DNA from 2 places in the Exiguobacterium sp. s40 genome. Region 2 is predicted to be linked to the other one. Evidence: predicted binding sites of a transcription regulator. Region 2 holds the regulator's gene; the other holds the start of a gene.
What was found. Region 2 encodes LexA, which represses DNA repair genes until DNA is damaged. Its sites were predicted from a motif close to CGAACATATGTTCG; they were not measured.
Positions count from the first base shown of each region.

Region 1 (4,239 bases), on a different contig from region 2:
GGAACAAGAACGACTCTTCGTCCGTCCCGTGCAAGACGAGGTCTTGGTCACGCTTCGACAGACGTTCGAACGGCACGTCCATGTCGATGTCAAAGTGTTTGCACATCGAGGCGAGCAGTTGCGGATAATATTGCGAGCTTGTCGGCTGCCAGGCGACGACGGCGCCTTCCTTCAGCGTCTTCGACGGGTCCGGGATAACGAGTTCCGGGTCGACATCAAGCTTCGTACCGAGCCCGTCACACGTCGGACAGGCACCGAACGGCGAGTTGAACGAGAACATACGCGGCTCGAGTTCGCCAATGGAGAAGCCACAAATCGGACAAGCGTGATGTTCGCTGAACAGGAGCTCGGTGCCGTCCATCTTGTCGATGATGGCTCGGCCGTCGGCAAGGCGAAGCGCCGTCTCGAGCGAGTCGGCAAGACGACCTTCGACTTCAGCGCGGACGACGAGGCGATCGACGACGACTTCGATCGAATGTTTCTTATTCTTATCAAGCTCGATCTCATCGGTCAGTTCGATCGTCTCGCCATTGACACGAACGCGGACGAACCCTTCCTTTTTGAGCGAGTCGAACACTTTGACGTGCGTCCCTTTGCGGCCCGAGACGATTGGCGCCAAGATTTGCAGGCGCGTCTTCTCCGGCAGTTCCATCACTTGGTCGACCATCTGTGAGATGGTCTGGCTCGAGATTTCGATACCGTGACGCGGACAGACCGGTTTCCCGATGCGAGCGAACAACAGACGTAAGTAGTCATAGATTTCCGTCACCGTTCCGACGGTCGAGCGCGGGTTACGGCTCGTCGTCTTCTGGTCAATCGAGATGGCCGGGCTCAGCCCTTCAATCGTATCGACGTCCGGTTTGTCCATCTGTCCGAGGAATTGACGGGCGTAGGCCGATAGACTCTCGACGTAACGGCGCTGCCCCTCGGCGTAGATGGTGTCGAACGCGAGTGACGATTTACCGGAACCGGACAAGCCCGTCAAGACGACGAGCTGGTCCCGTGGAATATCGATATCAATGTTTTTCAAGTTGTTGACGCGCGCCCCTTTGATGACGATCGCATTTTTCTTTTCAGCCATTTAATTCCCTACCTTCAACTCCAAGATTAAGTCACGCAATTCGGCCGCCCGTTCGAACTGGAGGTCGCGGGCCGCTTGTTTCATTTCTTCTTCTAGCTTGGCGATGGCTTCCTCACGTTCAGCCGGCTTCATCGAGCTGAGTGATTCGAGCACATCCTCCTCGGCGTCGACCGTCGCGCGGATGACGCCGCGTACTTCTTTACGGATCGTCTGCGGCGTGATGCCGTGTTCTTCATTATAGGCTTGTTGAATCGAGCGACGACGATCGGTCTCTTCAATCGCGCGCGTCATCGAGTCGGTCATTTTATCAGCGAACAAGATGACGTGCCCGTTCGAGTTCCGCGCCGCCCGCCCAATCGTCTGAATGAGCGATCGGTCCGAACGGAGGAACCCTTCCTTGTCGGCGTCTAGAATCGTGACGAGACTCACTTCCGGGATGTCTAGTCCTTCCCGCAGTAAGTTGATTCCGACGAGGACGTCGTATTTTCCGAGACGCAGGTCACGGATGATCTCAATCCGCTCGAGCGTCTTGATTTCAGAGTGCATATAGTTGACCTTGATGCCCGCTTCACGCAGATAGTCCGATAAATCCTCGGCCATCTTTTTCGTGAGCGTCGTCACGAGAACGCGTTCGTCCTGTTTAATGCGGTCGCGAATTTGGTCCATCAAGTAGTCGATTTGTCCTTTGATCGGATGAATCTCGATCGTCGGGTCGAGCAGTCCTGTCGGCCGGATGATCTGTTCGATCATGTGCGGGGTATGCTCGAGCTCGAACGGACCTGGTGTCGCCGAGATAAAGATCGCTTGCGACAACTTCTTCTCGAACTCGTCGAACTTGAGCGGACGGTTATCTTTAGCTGAAGGCAGGCGGAACCCGTGGTCGACGAGCACTTGCTTCCGGGCCTGGTCACCGTTATACATGCCGCGTACTTGCGGGAGCGTCACGTGCGACTCATCGGCGACGAGTAGGAAGTCTTTCGGGAAGTAGTCGATGAGCGTGTAAGGCGTCGCCCCTGCCTCGGTCAAGTTCAAATGACGCGAATAGTTTTCGATGCCTGAACAGTAGCCCATCTCACGCATCATCTCGAGGTCATAGTTCGTCCGCTGTTCGAGACGCTGGGCTTCAAGCAGTTTGCCTTCCTCGCGGAACTTCGCGAGCTGTTGTTCGAGCTCGGCCTCGATGTTGACGATCGCTTTTTGCAGCTTCTCGTCGCGGGTGACGAAGTGGGACGCCGGGAAGATTGAGACGTGCTCGCGGTCGGCGATGATCTCGCCGGTGAGCGGGTCCATCTCGCGGATGCGATCGATTTCGTCTCCGAAGAACTCGACGCGCAAGCATTGTTCGTCGCGTGACGCCGGGAAAATCTCGACGACATCGCCGCGGACACGGAAACGGCCGCGCTGGAAATCGATATCGTTCCGTTCATATTGGATGTCGATCAGTTTGCGAAGCATCTGGTCGCGCCCCATCTCTTTCCCGACACGGAGACTTATGACGAGACTGTTATATTCTTCCGGGTTACCGAGACCGTAAATACAGGAGACGGAAGCGACGATGATGACGTCGTCGCGCTCGAACAAGGCCGATGTCGCCGAGTGGCGGAGTTTATCGATCTCATCGTTGATCGAGGCGTCTTTCTCGATGAACGTGTCGGTCGACGGCACGTACGCCTCCGGCTGGTAATAGTCGTAATAGCTGACGAAATATTCGACGGCGTTGTTCGGGAAGAACTCTTTGAACTCCGAATACAGCTGTCCGGCGAGCGTCTTGTTGTGGGCCAAGACGAGCGTCGGCTTCTTCACTTCTTGGATGACGTTCGATACGGTGAACGTCTTCCCGGTGCCGGTCGCCCCGAGCAACGTCTGATACCGATCGCCACGATTGATTCCCTCGACGAGCTGTCGAATCGCCTCCGGTTGGTCGCCGGCCGGCTTATATTGTGATTGTAAGTCGAACGGAACGCTAATCTTATCCATATATATTCCTCGCTTTCTGTTCCTTGCATATTGACTTGATTATAGCACATACACGAACAAATATTCGCTTCTGACACGCTTCCCAAATCGTTCCGCTTTTCGTTATCATGGAGAGTGAATCTAAGTAGAAACGAGTTGGTCGTCATGTGGTCACTTCTCTTCATCCCGCTCGGTGCCATCGTCGGCGCCTTGTCCGGATTCTTCGGCATCGGCGGCGGGGTCATCATCGTCCCGGTGCTGCTCTTTAGTGGTTATTCGGCAGCAGAGGCCGTCGCCACGTCGCTCCTGTTCGTCGTCGGGACGAGCCTGTCCGGCGCGAAGAAACATACGTCGCTCGGCAACGTGTCTTGGTCGACCGGCATCACGGTCGGACTGACCGGCGCCGTCACGGCACAGCTGTCGAGCCGCCTCGTCCTCTCGATCTCGGGGACGTATGATTGGTTACTGAACTTATTTTATCTGGCTATCCTATCTTATTTTGCCGTTACGCTATTAAAGAAAACATCGAAACCGCAGAAGCCGAAAAAATCGACCGTTCTCGCGGGGATGATGATCGGAGCGATGGCCGGACTGTTGTCCGCCCTCCTCGGCATCGGCGGCGGGTTCATCATCGTCCCGCTCCTCGTCAGTTGGCTCGGCTTCACGACGCATCGCGGGGTCGGGACGAGCCTTGCTGCCGTCCTGTTCATCTCGCTCGGCGGACTCGTCGGCTATCTGCCGTCGCTATCGCTCGATTATGTGACGCCGCTTGCCCTCGTCATCGGGGCGTTCATCGGTGCGCCGATTGGGGCATCCCTCACGGACCGTTACGACGATAAAGAGATTTCGCGGCGCCTCGCTTGGCTCTACCTCGCCGTCATCGCTTCGATTCTCCTCGACCTCGGAGCCACGAGCTTTCCCCCGCTCGCGTACGTGAGCTTGATGGTCCTGCTCGTCTTTCTCGTCGGGATCACCCTCGACTTCAGACGCCGGATTACCAATCAAAACCACTTTTCATAAGAAAAGTGGCTTTTTTTGCATATTCGGTTTTGAAACGCTTTCATTTGGGGCATATAATGAAGTGGTAAGCCAAATTTAATATGGAAGGAAGGGAGTATCACATGTCAGCATTCGTCAGCGAAATTATTGGTACAATGCTACTCATCTTGCTCGGTAACGGTGTCGTCGCCGGCGTCGTCCTC
Region 1 is NZ_JACSLC010000002.1:225,594-229,832, reverse strand. Features, by position in the region: gene uvrA (excinuclease ABC subunit UvrA) at 1-1,081, opposite strand, end outside; gene uvrB (excinuclease ABC subunit UvrB) at 1,082-3,058, opposite strand; gene KNP02_RS02800 (sulfite exporter TauE/SafE family protein) at 3,203-4,057, shown strand; gene KNP02_RS02795 (MIP/aquaporin family protein) at 4,159-4,239, shown strand, end outside.
Region 1: the regulator LexA is predicted to act here: its motif matches at 3,112-3,125, upstream of uvrB (excinuclease ABC subunit UvrB).

Region 2 (4,239 bases):
GTACTCTGGATGTCCAGGCGTTTTCGAATCCATTTGGCGGAACGATTTGAGGTCGTCCATTGAGAGATCGTAACCAGATAAGTGAAGAAGCGAGTACAAGAGCATCGAACCGTGTCCCGCTGAAAGGACGAACCGATCACGGTTGAACCAGTTCGGGTTTTTCGGGTTGTGACGCATTTTGTCCGTCCAAAGTGTGAACGCCATCGGAGCCGCACCCATCGGCATACCCGGGTGACCTGAGTTCGCTTTTTGGACCGCATCGATTGAGAGTGTCCGAATCGAGTTAATCGCTAATAATTCTTTAGTAGTTGTTTCCACTAATTTCATCCTCTCTGTTGTTAACAAAGTTTCTACCCGTCATATTTTAGCACACTCATTCGTGTGTCACAACTAATTAATTAGTATAACACATTAAATGGAATCGTTTACTTCCTTTCGTTTGAAAACGCATCAATGAGTCCCCCTGATCAACGTTCGCGTATAACAAACATGCACATCCTATATGAAATAGGATGTGCATTCATGGTCATTCTGAGCGGTAACGTTCCTGCTCATCTTTTAATTTTTCTGGCGTTACGTCGTTTCCTTCCGGATCGACGACCTTCATTCCCATCATTTGTGATTTGAATGATTGGCGGAACGCTTGCAAATATTGTTGGCGCAGCGCTTGCTGCTCATCCATCTCTTGTGGTGACAGACCATCTGTCTTTGCTTTGTTGGCGAGGAAATTGATTCGCTCCAACTGTTCAGGTGCTAGCATCGGGCTCGCCCCCTCTCTACTGAATTTGTCCTTCTACTGTACAAAATCAGCGAGCAGGAATCAAGTTTCTGGTACCGACACGTGCTCCAAGTAGCGCCGGTTCACGGTCGCTTTCGATACCTCATAACCAAAACCGCGGAGGGTGGCGGCAATTTCAGCGAACGTGAGTCCACGTTCACGCAATTGGACGATTTCTTCAATCGGAACTTCGATTCGGCTCCGGCCTCCCTGGTCATGGTGCTGGATATTCCGATGCGGATTAAATCCGTTCGCGACCGCCCGACGCATTCCGCGTGAAATTTTAGCGTTATGGATCTTACGTTGATACTCTTCGACGACACTGACGATCTCGAGCACCATCTTCTCGGCGTCGGAGACGATATATTCATCGGACGACTGCATCGTCAACAAGCGCACGTTATGTTTCATGAGCGTATGCAAGATAGCGATTTTTGCATTTCCCCGTCCGAGACGACTGTCGTCGCTCACGAGCACGGCATCGAGATCGGACGTCGAGACGTGCTCCAATAGATCGAGCAGTCCCGCCCGATTGACCTCATACCCGCTCTCTTGTTCACTGATCACATCGACCACCTCAGCATCAAGACGTCTCGCCATCTGCTTCAACTCGTCCGCCTGACGACTGAGCGACGTCTCTTGGGTGGACTTGTTCGTCGATACGCGACAATAAATGACGACTCGCATCGCGTCACTTCCTTTCTTTCCATTCGCCCTCTACGATACACAGGATGAAGGGATGTTCGCAATCAGAAACGATTATTCGGCGGCGAACCACGTCGTCTTGTCGTCTTTTTCCTCATCCCGTTTAGTGAGAATGTGCGCTTCGAGCGTCTCCGCCTCTTTCAAGGCGACTTCTTCTTCAATACTGTGTTCGACTTTTTGTTCGGTCACGACGACCGCTTCGTTGTCACGAAGCTCTCCGACCGCGAAAAATACGAACATACCGAGTGCCAACATGCCGACTAAGATGATTCCATTGATTGTGTCTCTCATAATCATTGCCTCCTGGGAATAAGAATACACGTTCTCGAGAACGTCTGTTCGTTTATCTGTTCTCATCATAAAACAAGAACTTCTGTTCGGTCAAGCAGAAAAAAACGAACGAATGTTTGTGCGCTCATGTGTTCTTGTGTTAAACTAAACCCATAAAGAATAGGATGCGTTCGCAGGTTATTCGACATAATCGAGGTGAAATCCATTGAAAAAAATGTCAGCAAGACAACAACAGATTCTTGATTTTATAAAAGCCGAGGTCCGGGCGAAAGGGTATCCCCCTTCGGTCCGTGAAATTGGCGAGGCTGTCGGGCTCGCATCGAGCTCGACTGTACACGGTCACTTGGACCGTCTTGAAAAGCGTGGATTGATTCGACGTGATAAGACGAAGCCACGCGCCATCGAGATTTTGGATGAAGAGATGTCCGTCGTCGAAGACCACGATGCCGTCATGTACGTGCCGGTCATCGGGAAAGTCACAGCCGGTACGCCGATCACGGCCATCGAGAACGTGGAAGAACACTTCCCGCTCCCGGCTCACGTCGTCGGTTCCGACAACGTCTACATGCTCTCTGTCTCAGGGGACTCGATGATTAACGCGGGGATCTTGGATGGGGACCGCGTCCTCGTCCGTCAACAGAACACGGCCGACAATGGAGAGATTGTCGTCGCCATGACGGATGAAGGTGAAGCGACCGTGAAGCGGATTTATAAAGAAGCTTCGAAAGTTCGCCTCCAGCCGGAGAACGACGAGCTCGAAGCGATGTATTTCGATAACGTGTCGATTTTAGGGAAGGTCATCGGTGTATACCGCACGATTCACTAATGGCTAATGGCTAGTGGCAAGACACATACCCGTACGAATCTCGTGGCAATCGGTGCTCTTGCGATTGCCACGCCTTTTATTGACATCGATGTTCCGACCGTGTTCCTGCTTGGCGCCCTCATCGGGACGTTCTGGCTCTCCCCGGATCTCGATTTGAAGTCGGACGCCTATTATCGATGGGGACCGCTTCGGGGCTTTTGGCTCCCTTATGTGAAGATTATGCCCCATCGGTCGTTATTCTCGCATTTTCCGCTCTTGAGCGATCTGATCCGGGTCATCTATCTCGGTTTCCCGCTCACGCTTCTGCTCACGGTCACGCCGTATGAGGAAGCTGCCAAATCGTGGCTCGATCTGAACGGGGCAGCATGCTTCTTCGGACTCGTTTTCGCGACGACGCTACATACGACGCTCGACTATGCGTCCACGTTCTTCAAACGTGCGTTTTAACCAGATCGTTATGCTACACACCCAAAAAGGGCAACCCGTCTAAATAGACAGGGTTGCCCTTTTTTGAACCGTTTATTATATAGAAGTTCAACAACTTTTATGCAACATGACATGATTTTCAGCCACTTCTCGTCCATTTACTAACAAGACGACACGATGCTCCCCTGGATAATGCCGACGGGTCGTCAAATCTGACCAGTCGTGCACTCTGGTCGCTGCAAGTCGCGCGCCCCCAGCGACGGTTCTATTCGCTAGCAAGAATGCTTTACGACTCGCTTTCCCGTTGGCCTTTATAAACTCAATCGCGTATTCGATACGAACATAAGCAGCATCCCCTGGACGAATGGACACATCGTACTGAATCTCGCACGCCTCCCTTATGCGGATCACGTTCGGATGTATAGAAATCGATGAGTCGACGGTTAAATTTGTTTCCTGCGTATAACCGAATATCGTTAACGCGTCAGGATGGGCTGACTTGATCAGTGTCCGGCATCCGTGTCTAATGATCCAATCGGTATGAGGATGCTCGCCCTGCCATCGTCGCGAGACTGCGAGTACAGCTTCTGGGTGATCTTTCGAGATATCGTTGAGGTTGTTAGCGACACTTTTTCTCACATATAATGATGGATCTTCTTTTAACAACTCTAAAATCTCCAACACTGGAGCTGGGTCTTCTTTGAACATCAGTAACGATTCCGCCCACGGAAGGCGAGGACGACAACCCTCACTCGCCAAACGCCGAACATGTTCGTTCGGATGAATGGCCCAAGCTGTCATTTGGTGCATCACACACGTTGGTTCCCGCAACAAAAAAGACCTGATCGCAAATTCAGAAGACGACTTCTGTGTGAAGCGTTCGAGCGCTGACATCGAGCGTTCCCAATGCTCTTCTGCCTGTCCATACACCGCTACAAAGTCCGGGAAAAACAAATAAGGAAAGCCGACGCAGTCATCTGCAATTTCAACCAATACGTCCAAAGCTGATTCGTAATTCTGTGGCAAATACTGACCTAGTTTTATCGAAATACGTCGAGTACGCCCTTTGAGTGTCAACGCTTCCCACGATTCATCTATGATTGATGCGATAAAAGCCTGTACGTCAAATGACGGATACACGGTTTGAATACGTCGTCCAAATTCCAACAAAAAGGTCTCATCATACACGTCTTTTAATGGTGTTGCCACTTCT
Region 2 is NZ_JACSLC010000005.1:59,195-63,433, reverse strand. Features, by position in the region: gene tkt (transketolase) at 1-327, opposite strand, end outside; gene KNP02_RS06200 (DUF896 domain-containing protein) at 527-760, opposite strand; gene KNP02_RS06195 (YneB family resolvase-like protein) at 821-1,465, opposite strand; gene KNP02_RS06190 (hypothetical protein) at 1,538-1,774, opposite strand; gene lexA (transcriptional repressor LexA) at 1,980-2,600, shown strand; gene KNP02_RS06180 (metal-binding protein) at 2,607-3,047, shown strand; gene KNP02_RS06175 (DNA alkylation repair protein) at 3,135-4,235, opposite strand.